One region of the Shewanella sp. SG44-6 genome, then DNA from elsewhere that is predicted to be linked to it. Evidence: predicted binding sites of a transcription regulator. Region 1 holds the regulator's gene; the other holds the start of a gene.

Evidence for each region. Region 1 encodes sigma-54, which starts transcription at its own class of promoters, with help from an activator protein. Its sites were predicted from a motif close to GTTGGCACGNNNNTNGNNT; they were not measured.
Region 2: the regulator sigma-54 is predicted to act here: its motif matches at 5,091-5,109, upstream of flgF (flagellar basal-body rod protein FlgF).

Annotation. Positions count from the first base shown of each region.
Region 1 is NZ_JACJER010000136.1:3,837-11,680, forward strand. It holds gene rapZ (RNase adapter RapZ) at 1-429, opposite strand, end outside; gene ptsN (PTS IIA-like nitrogen regulatory protein PtsN) at 426-869, opposite strand; gene hpf (ribosome hibernation promoting factor) at 872-1,159, opposite strand; gene H5185_RS18425 (RNA polymerase factor sigma-54) at 1,184-2,668, opposite strand; gene lptB (LPS export ABC transporter ATP-binding protein) at 2,812-3,543, opposite strand; gene lptA (lipopolysaccharide transport periplasmic protein LptA) at 3,540-4,121, opposite strand; gene lptC (LPS export ABC transporter periplasmic protein LptC) at 4,108-4,668, opposite strand; gene kdsC (3-deoxy-manno-octulosonate-8-phosphatase KdsC) at 4,665-5,231, opposite strand; gene H5185_RS18450 (KpsF/GutQ family sugar-phosphate isomerase) at 5,234-6,211, opposite strand; gene H5185_RS18455 (calcium/sodium antiporter) at 6,256-7,218, opposite strand; gene H5185_RS18460 (ATP-binding cassette domain-containing protein) at 7,407-7,844, shown strand, end outside.
Region 2 is NZ_JACJER010000114.1:3,242-11,085, reverse strand. It holds gene flgK (flagellar hook-associated protein FlgK) at 1-564, opposite strand, end outside; gene flgJ (flagellar assembly peptidoglycan hydrolase FlgJ) at 564-1,691, opposite strand; gene H5185_RS17080 (flagellar basal body P-ring protein FlgI) at 1,709-2,806, opposite strand; gene flgH (flagellar basal body L-ring protein FlgH) at 2,817-3,491, opposite strand; gene flgG (flagellar basal-body rod protein FlgG) at 3,501-4,289, opposite strand; gene flgF (flagellar basal-body rod protein FlgF) at 4,301-5,044, opposite strand; gene flgE (flagellar hook protein FlgE) at 5,295-6,674, opposite strand; gene flgD (flagellar hook assembly protein FlgD) at 6,735-7,520, opposite strand; gene flgC (flagellar basal body rod protein FlgC) at 7,544-7,844, opposite strand, start outside.

The DNA of each region.
Region 1 (7,844 bases):
TTCGTAAATATTCAGGGCAGAGGTGTCAATATAATGATCAACAATTTTTGCGATAGGCTCAAGTAAACGGCCTTCTAATATGATCGCTTCTTGCAGTGAAATATGATTTTTAGATAACGGGTGTAATCGACGCGTTTCGCTATAGCGTTTGAGTAGCACTTTATCATTAGAATTCAAAAAGAAGCTAATAATTTCAGTGTCATGTTCAAGTAAGGCAAGTTGATCTTGAAGGACTTTACCTTGCTCGGCAATGTTGCGTACATCAACACTAATTGCCACTAGATCGTTATTACCTTTGAGCTGAGCCAGTAATGTGCCAATCAGTGGTAAAGGCAAATTATCAACACAATAATACCCTAGATCTTCTAATACTCTTAGAGCAACAGATTTTCCTGAGCCTGAACGTCCCGATACTATGACAAGTTTCATGCAGTAATAACCCGATAAAGTTCTGTTGAGTCGTGAGTTTTACGAAGCTGTTTCAATATTTGCTTATCGCTTAATTTTTGAGCCACGCTTGATAGCGTGCTTAAATGCTGTTGGCACTGATCTGCAGGTACTAACAAAGCAAATAAAATATCCACGGGCTGTTTATCGATTGCATCAAAGGCAATGGCTTCTTCACATTTAATAAATATTGCGATCGGATGTTCTATGGTCGTTAATCTACCATGAGGTATCGCAATGCCATTTCCTATACCTGTGCTACCCATTTTCTCTCTCGCTAATAGGCTTTCAAAAACCTCTTGCGAAGATAGGGGTGGGTACTGGGCAGCGACTAAATTGCTGATGAGTTCCAGTACTTTTTTCTTACTGCCCGGTGTGGCACAGGTAGTGCATTCCGGCTGCAGAATGGTACAAAGTTCCATCGTTAGTGTTTTGTATACTTCTCTTTGTGTTTAATTACCTGACGGTCGAGTTTATCGATCAGGGCGTCTATTGCAGCATACATATCAGTGCTTTCTGACATGGCAAAAATCTCTGCACCATTAAGGTTGATTTTAGCTTCTGCTTTTTGTTGTAATTTTTCTACATTGAGCACAACGTGTACATTATTGATCTGATCGAAGTGTCGTTCAAGCTTTGAAAATTTACCTTGAACGTATTCACGTAAAGATTCGGTAATGTCGATATTTCTACCTGTCATATTGATAAGCATAAAAATCCTCCGTTGCCTTGTAGGTTATAAACTCTTACGTTGGTTTGAGGGCGGAATGAGCATCGCTTCGCGGTATTTTGCAATCGTACGACGCGCAACGTTGATCCCCTGATCTGCCAGCAGTTGGGCCATTTTACTGTCACTTAATGGCTTTTGCTGGTTTTCTGCTGCAACCAGTTTTTTGATAAAAGCACGAATAGCGGTAGATGAGCATTCTCCGCCATCGTCGGTGCTGACATGGCTAGAGAAAAAGTACTTTAATTCAAATAGCCCACGTGGTGTGTGCATATATTTTTGAGTGGTAACCCGTGAAATAGTTGATTCATGCATTTCTACTGCTTCAGCAATATCATTGAGCACCATAGGTTTCATGGCTTCTTCACCATATTCAAAGAAACCTTGCTGAAATTGCACAATACAATTGGCGACTTTCAATAAGGTCTCATTGCGGCTTTCGATACTCTTGATGAACCATTTAGCTTCTTGTAAATGACCGCGAATAAATTGGCTATCGGCAGAGTTTTTACTGCTTCTAGCCATGGCTGCATATTGTTGATTAACGCCAATTTTAGGCATATTGTCTGGGTTTAACTCTACAACCCAACGGCCATTCTTCTTTAGTACGGTTACATCAGGAATAACATATTCGTCATCAATAGCGGTGACTAACAAGCCCGGGCGAGGGTTAAGTGACTGGATTAAGGTGATTGCGTCACGCAACTCGTTTTCTTTGAGCTTGGTTTTGCGCATCAATAATCTAAAATCGCGCCCAGCAATTAAATCTAAATAGTCTTTAATGAGCAGACGGGCATTGTCTATATGTGGGGTTGTGTCGGCATATTGGGCTAATTGAATGAATAAACATTCGCTTAAATCTCGTGCGGCAACACCAACGGGATCAAAGTGTTGAATACGTTTTAATACCGCTTCAACTTCATCTAGTTCAACACTTTCATCACCCATGGCTTCGAGAATATCTTCAGTGCTTTGGGTTAAATAGCCGCGTTCATCAATGGCATCAATGATCGCGGTAGCAATTGCTCGATCAGTGTCAGAAAATGGCGTGAGATTTTTTTGCCACTCTAAATGCTCATATAAGCCTTCAGTCGTTTCACCTTGGAATGGCATATCATCATCGCGCATGCTAGCGCTGCCTGAACCTGACATTGGTGAGGCGGTGTACACTTCATCCCATGTGGTATCCATAGCTAAATCGTCCATGGTTTCTTTGGTCATGGATTCTGCTGTGTCGACTGTTGAGGTGTCTTTTTCTATATTGACCACGCTGTTGTCACTAAAGTCGGTGTCCGATTGGTCGCGACTTTCTTTTACTGAGTCTTTTGCTTGAGAAAACTCATCTTCTATTTCAAGCAATGGGTTTGAGTCCAATGCTTGTTGGATTTCTTGCTGTAGCTCCAATGACGATAATTGCAGTAAGCGGATCGCTTGCTGCAATTGAGGGGTCATGGTTAAGTGTTGACCCATTTTGAGTTGGAGTGACGCTTTCATTTACCGCTTATCCCTAGATGATTTCCATAAAAATGACAATCTCGAAAACTGTAATCGATTGTCACATACATCAATGACATTTAACGCTATTTAGATATCGTTCAATGAAATGAGTTAGATAGACTAAAAGGCCAGTAAAGTAACTATAGCTTGAATTGTTCACCTAAGTACACAGCCCGAACTTGTTGATTACTCAATATCTCATCAGGTGTGCCTTCGGCAATTAAATTGCCCTGGCTGACAATATAAGCTCGCTCACAGACGTCTAAGGTTTCACGTACGTTATGATCGGTAATTAATACCCCTAAGCCGCGGTTTTTAAGCTGTTGAATGATTTTTTTTATGTCGATGACAGAAATAGGGTCAACCCCCGCAAAAGGCTCATCGAGCAAAATAAATTTAGGATTAGCGGCCAGCGCGCGCGCTATCTCTACTCGACGACGTTCCCCACCAGACAACGACATGCCTTGGCTGTCGCGAATATGGGTGATATGGAATTCTTCTAGTAAATGCTCTACTTGCTCAATCCGTTGGTCGGTAGTGAGCTCTTTGCGAGTCTGCAACACGGCCATAATATTGTCGTATACGGTCAGTTTGCGAAAAATACTGGCTTCTTGCGGCAAGTAACCAATCCCTTTGCGAGCTCTAAGATGCATTGGGTCGGCGGTTAAGTCGTCATCATCAATTAAGATCCGACCTTTATCGCTTTGCACTAAGCCGACAACCATATAAAACGTGGTTGTTTTACCTGCACCATTGGGGCCTAAAAGACCAACAATTTGGCCTGTTTTAACGGTTAAACTCACATCTTTAACAACCTGACGAGTTTTATAGCTTTTAGCTAAATTTTCAGCCGTTAGGGTTATTTGGGTCATGGTTTGATCTGCTTTTTAACAGGAATTTCAGGGAGCTTTTGCTTTGGTGCAGTCTCGTCTTGGAAATTCTCAGGTTGAATAATAGTAATAACGCGATCTTTCCCTGTACCAGTACTTTCAGCAATCAGCTCTTGAGCGTTAATGTTGTACTTAATACGGTTACCGGTTACTTGGCTACCAGATTGATCCAGTTTGGCATTACCTGTCAATGTCAGTGTAGTGGTAGCAAGATCATAGCTTATTTCGTTGGCACTGGCGGTACCAATTTGACCGTCGTCTAACTCTTGTGAAAACGTTGCAGGGTTGCCTATAGCGATGAGTTTTTTACTGGTGCTGTTTTCGGGAGTAAACGCCCGTAACTCATCAGCATTAATGTTAATAGTGCCTTGGGTAACGGTAACAGGACCATTAAAAACAATTTGATTATTTTTAATGTCAGCAGACTGGCTTACTGAGGCAATTTTCAACTCTTGTTGAAGATCACCTTGTTTCGCTATGGTAGGTAAACTCAGCAGGCAAAATATGCTGCCAAATAACATAACATTGGCGTGAGTGTTGAGGCGATTAATGTGGCTCATATGTTCCTTCTACCTGGCTGAGTAGCGATAATTTTTGCGAATTCAAGTCAGCATGTAGACCTAAACCTTGAATAATAAACCCTTTACCTTTGATGTACACCATCTCTTGTGAGGTGCCGATCATAGTGGTTAAATCCACCGAAACAGCTTGGGTACTGAGTGACTGCAGGGGTTCTTCTATATTAATGGCATCAATAATAACATTATTTTCTAATATGACTTGGCTGGTATTTTTATTCAATTGGCCTCTATCTGCGCTTAATTGCCATTGCGCTTGGCCGTTTTCAGGGTAAATGAGGTAAACAGGTTTAGTAAAGTGAGTAATGTCACTTGAGGCGTAATGCTCCATGTGTTCGGCACTGACTCGGCTAGCAATTAAACCGAGTTTATTAAATTCTGTGGTGCGTAGGTTATCCGCTACAAAGTCTGGACGTTCAATGCCTCGAACTTTCACAGCATCCATTTCACTGCGTTTTATTTGCGCTTGCCAGTAGAGGAAAAAAGCAAGTCCAAAAAAAGCCACAATACCTAGAGTGATTCTATTCATATACTCATACCATGAGCACTGGCAAATTTATCTTGGCTTAAAAGCAGTAAATCAGTGAGTTCTCGTAACGCGCCATGGCCACCATTAAGAGAGGTGGTCATATGGCAATGTTGCTTAACAAATGGGTGCCCGTCACCGACACACACGGCAAGACCAACTGCTTTCATAACCGGGAGATCTACCATATCATCGCCAATATAAGCGACTTCGTCTGCGCTGACATTATACAGTGATAGGAGTTGTTCAAATGGCTCAAACTTGTTATCAATACCTTGATAAATATGTTTAATACCTAATGCGGTCATGCGAGTTTCGACAATCTTTGATTTGCGGCCAGTAATGACGGCAACGTGCATTCCGCTTGTTAGGATAGATCGAACACCATAACCATCACGAGTATGAAACGCTTTGAGTTCTTCGCCAGCGTTGCTGAGATAAATTCGACCATCTGAAAATACCCCATCGACATCACAGATTAACAGTTTGATTTTTTGAGCGCGTTGCCAAATATCATTGCTGATAGGGCCGTAAAATCCTTGGTGGCTGGTGGTTGATTCTGACATGATTAAATGACTCCCGCTTTAACCATATCGAGCATGTTTAATGCTCCGATCGGTTGATGTTTTTCATTGACTACAATCAGTCCGTTAATACTTTTCTCATCCATAATTTGCAGTGCTTGTGCCGCTAGAATACCGCTAGGGCAGGTGACACAATTCTGGGTCATTACCTGAGCTATCGGAGTGGTGCGAAGGTTGACTTCGGCGTCGATAACTCGGCGCAAATCGCCATCAGTAAAAATACCAACCAGTGTTGTTTCGCTGTCGACAACAGCTGTCATACCAAGGCCTTTTTTGGATATTTCATACAGCGTTTCAGTAATACAAATATCATTATGCACTATGGGTAAATCATCGCCTTTATGCATAACATCATCGACTTTTAATAATAATTTTCGCCCCAGAGATCCACCAGGGTGTGACAAAGCAAAATCATCTCGAGTAAAGCCTTTGGCTTGCAATAAGGCAATGGCTAATGCATCACCCATTGCTAAAGTTGCTGTGGTACTCGAGGTTGGTGCCAACCCTAACGGGCATGCTTCTTCTTGTACTTCAATACACAAATGGATTTTAGATAAACGCGCCATATTAGAGTCTGGTTTACCTGTTACTGCGATAACCGGTACGCCCATTCGCTGTATTACTGGCATTAATGTCAGTATTTCACTCGATTCACCTGAATTAGAAATGGCAAGCACAATATCGTTTTTAGCCAATGCGCCTAAATCACCATGACTTGCTTCACCTGGATGAACAAAAAATGCCGGTGTACCTGTGCTGGCAAAGGTCGCGGATATTTTATTACCAATATGCCCCGATTTCCCCATGCCCATAACAATCACTTTGCCTTTGCACTGCAAGATGAGCTCACATGCTTGACCAAACTCAACTGAGTCTACATATTGATATAAATTATCTAGGGCAGCCTTTTCAATATCAATGACTTTACGGCCCCACTGACGAAATTGAGTTTGATTTACCATACGGTTCTCTCTTTTAGCTGAATACTTTACCTTCATGCCCCAATCTAGTGAGACTGAAATACAATCACTTGGTACGCAATAAAGGTGATTAATAATAGTGTGCCATGCCAACGAGTCAGTTGTTGCTTAGCGCCACTGGATAATACTAAAACGGCTAATGCTGCACTGGTGCCTAATACCATGTAGAAGTCTCTACCGCTGGCCGATGTATCGATTTCTCCGGGGGAAATTAACCCTGGCAATGCCAACACAGCAAGAATATTAAATAAGTTCGATCCAACGATATTACCAATGACAAGATCGTGTTCTTTTTTTAACACGCCAGCAATGCAGGCTGCTAATTCTGGTAGGCTTGTCCCTACTGCAATAATGGTTAAACCGATGACAAGATCGGACAAACCATAAAACTTTGCAATACCCACGGCACCATCAACCATCCAACCAGCTGATAGCGGGAGTAATATAATACCGACTGTAAGCCAAATGATAGCATGAAAGGTTGGTACATCTTTAGGGATCTCAGAGTCCATTTCAGTATCTAAGCTGTCGGTGGTTTTATCATGAGTTGCTTGCCAAATAAAATATCCCATTAACCCTAAAAGGGTTACAAGCAGCATGATACCTTCTACTCGTGTTAATACATTATCATGCAAGGTAAAGCCTGCAAATACAGTAGCTGCGAGCATAATAGGTATTTCACGTTTTAAGGTTTGTGAGCCTACGCTAATCGCACCCAGTAATGCGGTTAATCCTAAAATTAAGGTAATGTTAGCTATGTTAGAACCTAGGACGTTACCAATCGCGGTGTCACGCATGCCATCCATTGAGGCTGTGGCAGCAACAAACATTTCAGGAGCAGAACTCCCCATCGCAACAATAGTGAGTCCAATTAACATGGGAGGTAAGCCTAAATTACGCGCAAATGCGGCAGCGCCATAAACAAATCTATCCGCACTCCAGACTAAAACTGCAAGGCCGACGACTAACATTAGGATATTAACTAGCATGTGATTCCGGTAGTGGTAATTAATTGACGAGCATTTTCGCTGGATTTGTATCAAATTGAAAGCATTGCCCAGTAATTGTACTGACAATCATATGTGCTTATATGGATATAGTTGTCGCTTAATCGACAATTACAGTACAATTTGCGCTTAAACTTAATGCAAGGAAGGCTGTTATCTCCTCAACGCCAATGTCTGATATGAGTAAATCGAATAATAAACCTTTGGTCGAAGTTAGCCATTTGGCCTTTAGTCATGGTTCGCGCGTTATCTATGAAGATATTTCTTTGTCGATCCCCAAAGGTAAAGTAACAGCAATCATGGGGCCTAGTGGTATTGGTAAAACGACCCTATTAAAATTAATTGGTGGGCAGCTAATTCCCGATAGCGGGCAAGTATTGTTCGATGGCCATGATATACATCAGCTTAAGCGTAAGGATCTTTTTCAACTGCGAAAGCGCATGAGCATGCTATTTCAAAGTGGTGCATTATTTACCGATCTTAACGTATTCGATAATGTGGCCTTTGCCTTGAGAGAACATTCTGGACTTCCAGAAGATGTTATCCGTTCAATTGTATTGATGAAGCTGCAAGCTGTCGGTCTTCGCGGCGCAGCATATATGATGCCA
Region 2 (7,844 bases), on a different contig from region 1:
TTGAGATTTCATCAATTCTAAATTGATGCTGCCTAATTCTTTGCTTATCTCATTTATACGAGTGGTAACGGATTCAATTTGGCTATTAGTTTGCTTTACCTGACCATCAAGTTGCGACTGCATTTGATTTAGACCAGCGGCTAACTGCTCTGCAGAGCTGAGACTACTGCCGCGAATACCTAAATCGGTCGGTAAATCGGCTACATTATTGATGCTAGCAAAAAAATTGTTCAAATTTTCTGGCATCATTTTGCCAATTTGAGAATAAATCTGGTCTAACTCACTCAACTTACTGTAAGAGGTTTCAGCCGCACTCATGCTGGTTTGACCTATGCGTAACTCACGCGCGGCAAATTCGTTATAAACACGCTTAACATCGGACACATAAGTGCCGGTGCCATAAAAATTATTGCCTAAGCGTTGTGATTCTAATGATGACTGAGTAGCAACTTGCCTGTTGTAACCAGCAGTATTTGCATTGGCAATGTTATTACTGGTGACACCTAATTGCGCTTGAGATGCTTGAACGCCTGTGCGAGCGATATTGAGTAAGTCAATCGACATTATTTAGTCTCCACAGGTAATACAGATTTAAGGCCTTCTTTTACCGACTTCATCACATTGATAACTTTATTGGCATATTGAGGGTCGGTAGCGTAGCCTGCTTTTTGCAGTGCTTTAATAAATTGAGTCGGCTCTGCGGCAACTTTACGCGCATCTTGATAACGATCACCTTGGCTAATAAACGACACAAAATCGTTAAAGCTCTGTTCAAGGTTGTCATACATTCTGAAATCCGCTTTTTGTTGCACCGCTATGCCCTTTTCAAATTCCAAAGTATTGACAGAGGTTTTGTCACCCTGCCAACGTTTATCAGCTTTGATATTAAATAAGTTATTACTCATAGTGCCGTCGTTACGACGTACCACTTTTTGGCCCCAACCAGTTTCGAGTGCTGATTGAGCGATTAACACTTCAGCTGAGGTACCCAAGGATTTAGCCGCTTTTTCAGCGTGGGGATACAACACCGAAATAAAATGTTCTGGACTGGTAAATTGACTTACCGCAATACCTTTGCTTTTTGCCATAGGGGTATCAACTGGCGGCAAACTTTTGCCCATTTGTAACGCTTGGCTGGTTAATTGCTCGCCGCGTAACACACTGTCTAATTGATCACCAGATAACACCCGAGAAAGCTTGGCAGACATAGGTTGCATAGACTGCGCATGATCAATAACTGAATGCGATGCCGCTATTTGATCTTTTGGTGCTATAGCATCTAAGGTGTCTTTATCTAACTCTGTTGCTGGCGCAACAAACATACTCGGGTTTACTTTGTAGTCGCTATTACCGCGTAATACTGATGCCGGAGTAATAGGGCTATTTTCTGGGTCTAATTGCTGCACCATCATTTCAGCCAGCCCTAGCATGCCTTTATTGGATAAATCGACAGACATTTGTTGATCACGCATTTGTTCAAAAAATGCTGTTGTTTCACTGTTCATTGGATTGTCTGACTTAAACGCGGCATTGGCATCTCGCATGCTTTTCATGAGCATTTGAATAAAGATCCCTTCAAATTGCTTAGCCGCTTCTTTAAGTGCCCCCTTCTCGTCTTTCTGGGCTTGGACACGAAGTGAATCTAGTCCTCCTAGATCCAGAAAGTTCGATGAAGCTGACAACTTTTCCATAGTCATTCCGACAATATTTAGATGATGATAAGTTCACCATGCAAAGCGCCTGCCATTTTTAACGCTTCGAGTATGGCAAGAACATCTGATGGTGCTGCGCCCACTAGATTCACGGCTCTGACAAGCTCATCAAGAGTGGTGCCTGGATTAAACATGAACATACGACGATCTTTTTCTGACACATCAATCGTACTGTTGGTGGTAACAACCGTATTACCACCCGCTAAGGGGTTGGGTTGTGATACTTGCGTAGCTTCGGCAATAGTCACGGTTAATCCACCGTGGGTCACAGCCGCAGGCAGTAACTTGACATTTTGACCAACCACAATGGTGCCAGTACGTGAGTTAACAATGACTTTGGCTGACTCTTCAGCCGGAATAACCTCAATGTTTTCTAATGTCGATAAAAACGATACCCGCTGTGATGCGTCGCGCGGTGCACTGACTTGAATAGAAGTCGCATCAATAGCTTTTGCCATGTCTGGGCCAAGTAAATCGTTAATCGCATCGGCAGTACGTTTGGCGGTAGAAAAATCTGAGCGACGTAAATTAAATGTCAGGTAATCACCACTAGCAAACGGACTGATCACACTGCGTTCAACAATGGCGCCACTTGGAATACGACCAACCGTTGGCGTATTTTGAATCACCATAGAGCCATCAAGCCCTTCGGCACTAAAGCCACTCACAATTAAGCTGCCCTGAGCAATGGCATACACATTGCCGTCAACCCCTTTTAAGAAGGTTTGTAATAAGGTGCCACCACGTAAACTTTTTGCCTCGCCTAAACTAGACACGGTAATGTCAAGATTTTGACCCGGCTTAATAAAGGCCGGCATTTCAGCGTGTACAGCAACAACGGCTACGTTCTTTGAATTTGGTCGAACTGATTCAGGTAAATTAATGCCAAAGTTTTTTAGCATGGTTCTAAATGTTTGTTCGGTATATCGGGTTTTCTCCCCGGTACCAGGCAAACCAACAACTAAGCCATAACCCACTAGTTGGTTACTTCGTACTCCCTGAATACTGGCGATATCTTTAATCCGCTCTGCATTTGCAGAAGCGCTGAGCATTAATATCGACGCTACAAGCGACACGATCAATTTAGTTTTCATGCATTACTCCTTAGAAAGGCCACCAGTCACTCATAAAGAATGAACTCAGCCAACCGACTTTTTGGGAGTCAGCAAACGTACCGGTACCGCTATACTGAAAACGAGCGTTAGCCACTCGTGTAGAATCAATTGTATTATCTGGGTTAATGTCTTCACTGCGGATCATGCCTGTGACGCGAATAAACTCATCACCGTTATTGATCGAAATCCATTTTTCACCACGGATAACTAAATTGCCGTTGCTAAGTACTTGAATGATGTTGGCTGAAATACTGCCATCTAAACTGTTTGATTGATCGGCATCTGATTCTCGCTTGGTATTCATGCTGTCGTTATAACCAAGATCGAGCGGGATACCACTTATAGAAACATTTTTGCCACCAGCATAAATAGGCTCGACGGTTAAGTCTGTGCCTTTTTTGATTTGGTTATAGGCACTTTTTTTCGCTTGGGTTGATTCTTTTAAGGTCACAGTGATGATGTCACCGACCCGATGCGCACGAATATCGGAATACAAGCTTGATGCCTGGCTATCAAGATAAATAGATCCCGTTGGCACCACTTGCGTTGGTACAGTATCTGGGTATACCGGCGCATAAAATGGATCATCAGCAATCGGTTTCTTGGGCGTAGAACTGCACCCAGCCAATAACAATACTGACGCTAACGCAATGTATTTAATCATGTTAGCTCCTTAGAGATTCTGATTAATATAAGACAGCATCTGATCAACCGCCGAGATAACTTTGGAGTTCATCTCGTAAATACGTTGACCTTGAATAAGGTTAACCAATTCTTCTGTCACATTAACGTTAGAGGTTTCCAATGCGCCTTGGCGGATAGAACCTAAACCGTCTTGTGATGCAGTACCTTGAATAGGCGTGCCACTCGCACCTGTTTCGGTGTATAAGTTTTGCCCTAATGGATCTAAACCAGCAGGGTTAATAAAATCGGTCATGGTTAACTGGCCAATAATCTGACTGGCAGCTGTACCTGGGGTTTGCACTGACACTTCACCCGAGGCCGACACCGTAATACTGGTGGAGTTTTCTGGAATAGTGATAGGCGGTTGAACCACATAACCAGAACCTGGTGTGACGATTTGGCCGGTATCATCTAAGCTGAACTGGCCGTTACGGGTGTAGGCTGCTGTACCATCTGGCATTTGCACCTCAAAAAAGCCCGAACCTTCAATCATTAAATCTAATGAGTTATCTGTGGTCAGCATGTTGCCTTGAGTAAACATTTTTTGCGTGGCAACCACTTTAGTACCCGCACCAATGTTTAAACCATTAGGTAACTTGCTATTGTCTGAGCTAATGCCACCGGCTTGGTTAACCGTTTGATAAAGAAGGTCTTCAAATACTGCACGACTTTTCTTAAATCCCACGGTACTGGCGTTAGCCACGTTATTTGAAATAACCGCAATATTGGTTTGTTGGGCGTCGACACCGGTTTTACTTATCCATAACGCTGGATGCATAATAATTACTCCTAACTAATTCTCATCAAGGAAGTGGACGCTCGATCAATCTCTTCAGCGTTCTTCATCATTTTGACTTGCATTTCGTATTGACGTTGAATATCAATCATGGCGACCATTTCATGCACAGAATTAACATTACTGCCTTCGACCGCACCACTTTCAACTTGAACCCCTGGGTCGTTTGGCGCATTGCCACCGGCAATAAGACGAAATAAACCATCTTCACCGCGCATAAGGTTTTGGTTACCAGGATTAACTAACTTAATCCTTCCGACCTCTTCTATTACCTCTGCGGTTGCCCCTTGAGGGCGTACAGAAATAATACCGTTGGCCGAAATCTCTATTTTTTCAACTGGAATGGGTAACACAATGGGACCTGAAGCGCCCATAACGGGACGATCACGGCTATTTAATAATAAGCCGGTACTGTCAATTTTTAGACTACCAGCGCGGGTATATGCCTCGGAACCATCAGCCGCCTGCACAGCAAGCCAGCCATCTCCTTTAACCGCAATATCAAGATCCCGACCAGTAGTTTTAACGGGGCCGCTATTAAAGTTACTGCCTGGGCTTTCCAGCATCGAAAATACCCGTGTAGGCAAACCTTCACCAAATGCCTGCATTGAACGGGCTTGGACCATGTCAGCTTTAAATCCATCAGTATTCGCGTTAGCAAGATTGTTCGCACTCACTGCTAGGGCATTCATCCCTTGCTTTGCGCCGCTCATGGCAATATAAAGAAATTTGTCCATTTTTTGCTCCGTCAAACTTTCTGCAAAAACACTATATACACAGAATAAGCAAGCATCATGCCAACGATTTTTAAGTGAGAGGATTGAGATGTAACTGTATGAATCAGTTAATCAATAAAATTAATGGGTAGCGCATGAGTGTCAAAAAAGCATCTATCGACACGAGGGGTCTAATAACGGGGACAAGTAAAGAGGTGGAAAAGGCAAGGTGTTGCCGTAAACGGCAACACCTATATAGCCTAAGGGTCATTTAGCGGATCTGTAATATCGTTTGGTTCAAGGTATTGTTAACTTCAAGCGTACGTGAGTTAGCTTGGAAGTTACGCTGAGCTGAGATTAAATCGACCAGCTCAGTGGTTAAATCAACGTTTGATTGTTCAAGTGCAGAAGAGCGAATACTACCAAATGTACCACTATTTGCCTCACCAGCTAATGCCGCGCCGGAACCTAAACTGGCTTTCCAAGAGGTATTACCCACCTGAGTAAGACCTTGCTCATTAGCAAAACGTACTAATGCCACTCGCGCTAACGGCACAGTTGAACCATTACTATAACTAGCGGTAATCAGACCGTCAGACCCAATACCAACATTGGTTAATCGCCCTACGGTAATACCATCTTGAGTCAATTCAGTGACTTCAAATGGAGAAGCATACTGAGTTGGATTATTAAATTTTATTGTAAGTGTTTGAGTGCCGTCGGCTCCAGGGCCCAAAGCACCTGCACCGCCAGAACCTAATGCTTCAGTGGTAATGTTAGCCGGATCACTGCCCGTATAAGCACCAACAGAATTAAATTTAATCACAGCTCCTGACCAGACTCCACCTAATCCATCGGGATTAGCAGCAGATGCTGTACCCGTCGCATCAGCAGTGCCATCACCATTGGTATCTGTTGAATAAGTACCAGCGCCAGCCGCAACATCAACGGGATCGCCATCAACTGCATAAAAGGCAACCCAATTACTTTCACCTGTAAATGAACCATTGGTCGGTTTAATAAAATAAGTGGTCATAATGTGCGATTCACCTAATGAATCGTAAATCGTCACCGAGGTAGAATTATTAAACGTATCAGAATCGTTTGGATTAAAATTAGCTGGGTCTAATGCGGTTTCTCCCACATTAAGGTTCATTTGCAAACCAACATTTCCGGTTTGCACAGGGCTACCAGCAGTGTCTGGGATCTTAATCGGTTGGGTTGTGGTTAAACTCACAGAAGTCGAGTTACCATCTTCATCAACAGGGAAACCTTGTAAAAAGTTACCCGCTGAATCGACCATATAGTTGGCCGAGTCAACTTTAAATGCCCCTGCACGTGTATATGACTGATCTTGCGACCCTAACTCAGACGACGTAACAAAGAAACCACCGCCACTGATCGCCATATCCAGTGAATTACTGGTAAATTGCAAACTACCTTGGTGAAATTGCTGTGCCACTTGAGTGGTGGTTGCTCCACCACCGACAGCGGTTTTACTGTTCGAAAAAATAGAATTTGCGTACACATCAGCAAACTCAGCTCGTGATTCTTTGAAACCAATAGTATTCACGTTAGCGATATTATTCGCCGTTGTATTTAAGTCTTTTTGCGCGGCAGCAATACCACTCAGTGCAATGTTAAATGACATAGTTCACCTCTCACAATTAATTCATTTATCAATAAAGCCAATAATTCAATACAGGCCTTACTATGTTTCAGATACTGCGAGTACGTCAGATAACTTAATTCCGCCTACTCCACGCAAATTCAAAATGGCCCCAGTCGCTGCAGTGCCCAGTGACACACTTGTCACATGTGCATAAGTTGATACCGCTAAATCTTCCGACGTTCCATCAACTTTACCACTGGCTTTTATCGAGTAATTACCCGCTTTAACGGGTTGGCCATCCTTACCTAAGCCATCCCATGTCACATCAACATTGCCGCCTTTACTGCCATCAACATTAAAGCTCTTGATCAGCTGACCCGACTCATCTTCAATTTTCACCGTAATCGTTTCAATTGCAGATGGCGTACTGATCACACCTTTAATCTCAGGGCTTTCAGTAGAAATTGCCCCGGTATCAGAAGGGATAAGCACTTTTCGACCCACCAAGCCTGATGCTTGTAACGCTTGGCTAGAACTCATTACCGTATTGAGGTTAAGGATCTCATCATTCAGATTTGAAATACCGTCAACCGTCGAAAACGATGCCATTTGGGCAATCATTTGATCATTATCAACCGGTTTAAAAGGATCTTGCATAGACAACTGTTGACTGAGTAAAGCAAAAAAATCTTCTTGCTTTAACATCTGATCTTTTGATTCAGGGATCGCACTTTCTTCAGGTAATCGAATTCCGTCAAGGAAAGGGTTCCCAGTAGTAGTGCTGGTTGTATTTGTCTGTACAGAACTTTTCGTGGTAGCACTTGTATTTGATGTGCTACTGGATTGTTGCGGTAAAGACTGACTGTAAGAATTAACGAGGCTCATTGTTACCTCCTTGAATAATCATACTATTTACCCATCCTTAACGTCTGTTGCAACATAGACTTAGTTGCATCAGCCACCTGAACGTTCATTTGATAAGAGCGTGATGCAGAAATCATATCGGCCATTTCTTCCATCACATTGACATTCGGTTTATAAATAAAACCATCACCATCAGCCATCGGATGATCTGGCGAGTATTCTTTTATTAATGGTTTATCACTTTCAACAATGCCTTTGACGTTAACACCCGGCGAACTATTTTGCTGGCTATTAGCTTTAAGCATTTCAGCCTCAAAAATGGGATGACGTGCTCGATAAGTTTTA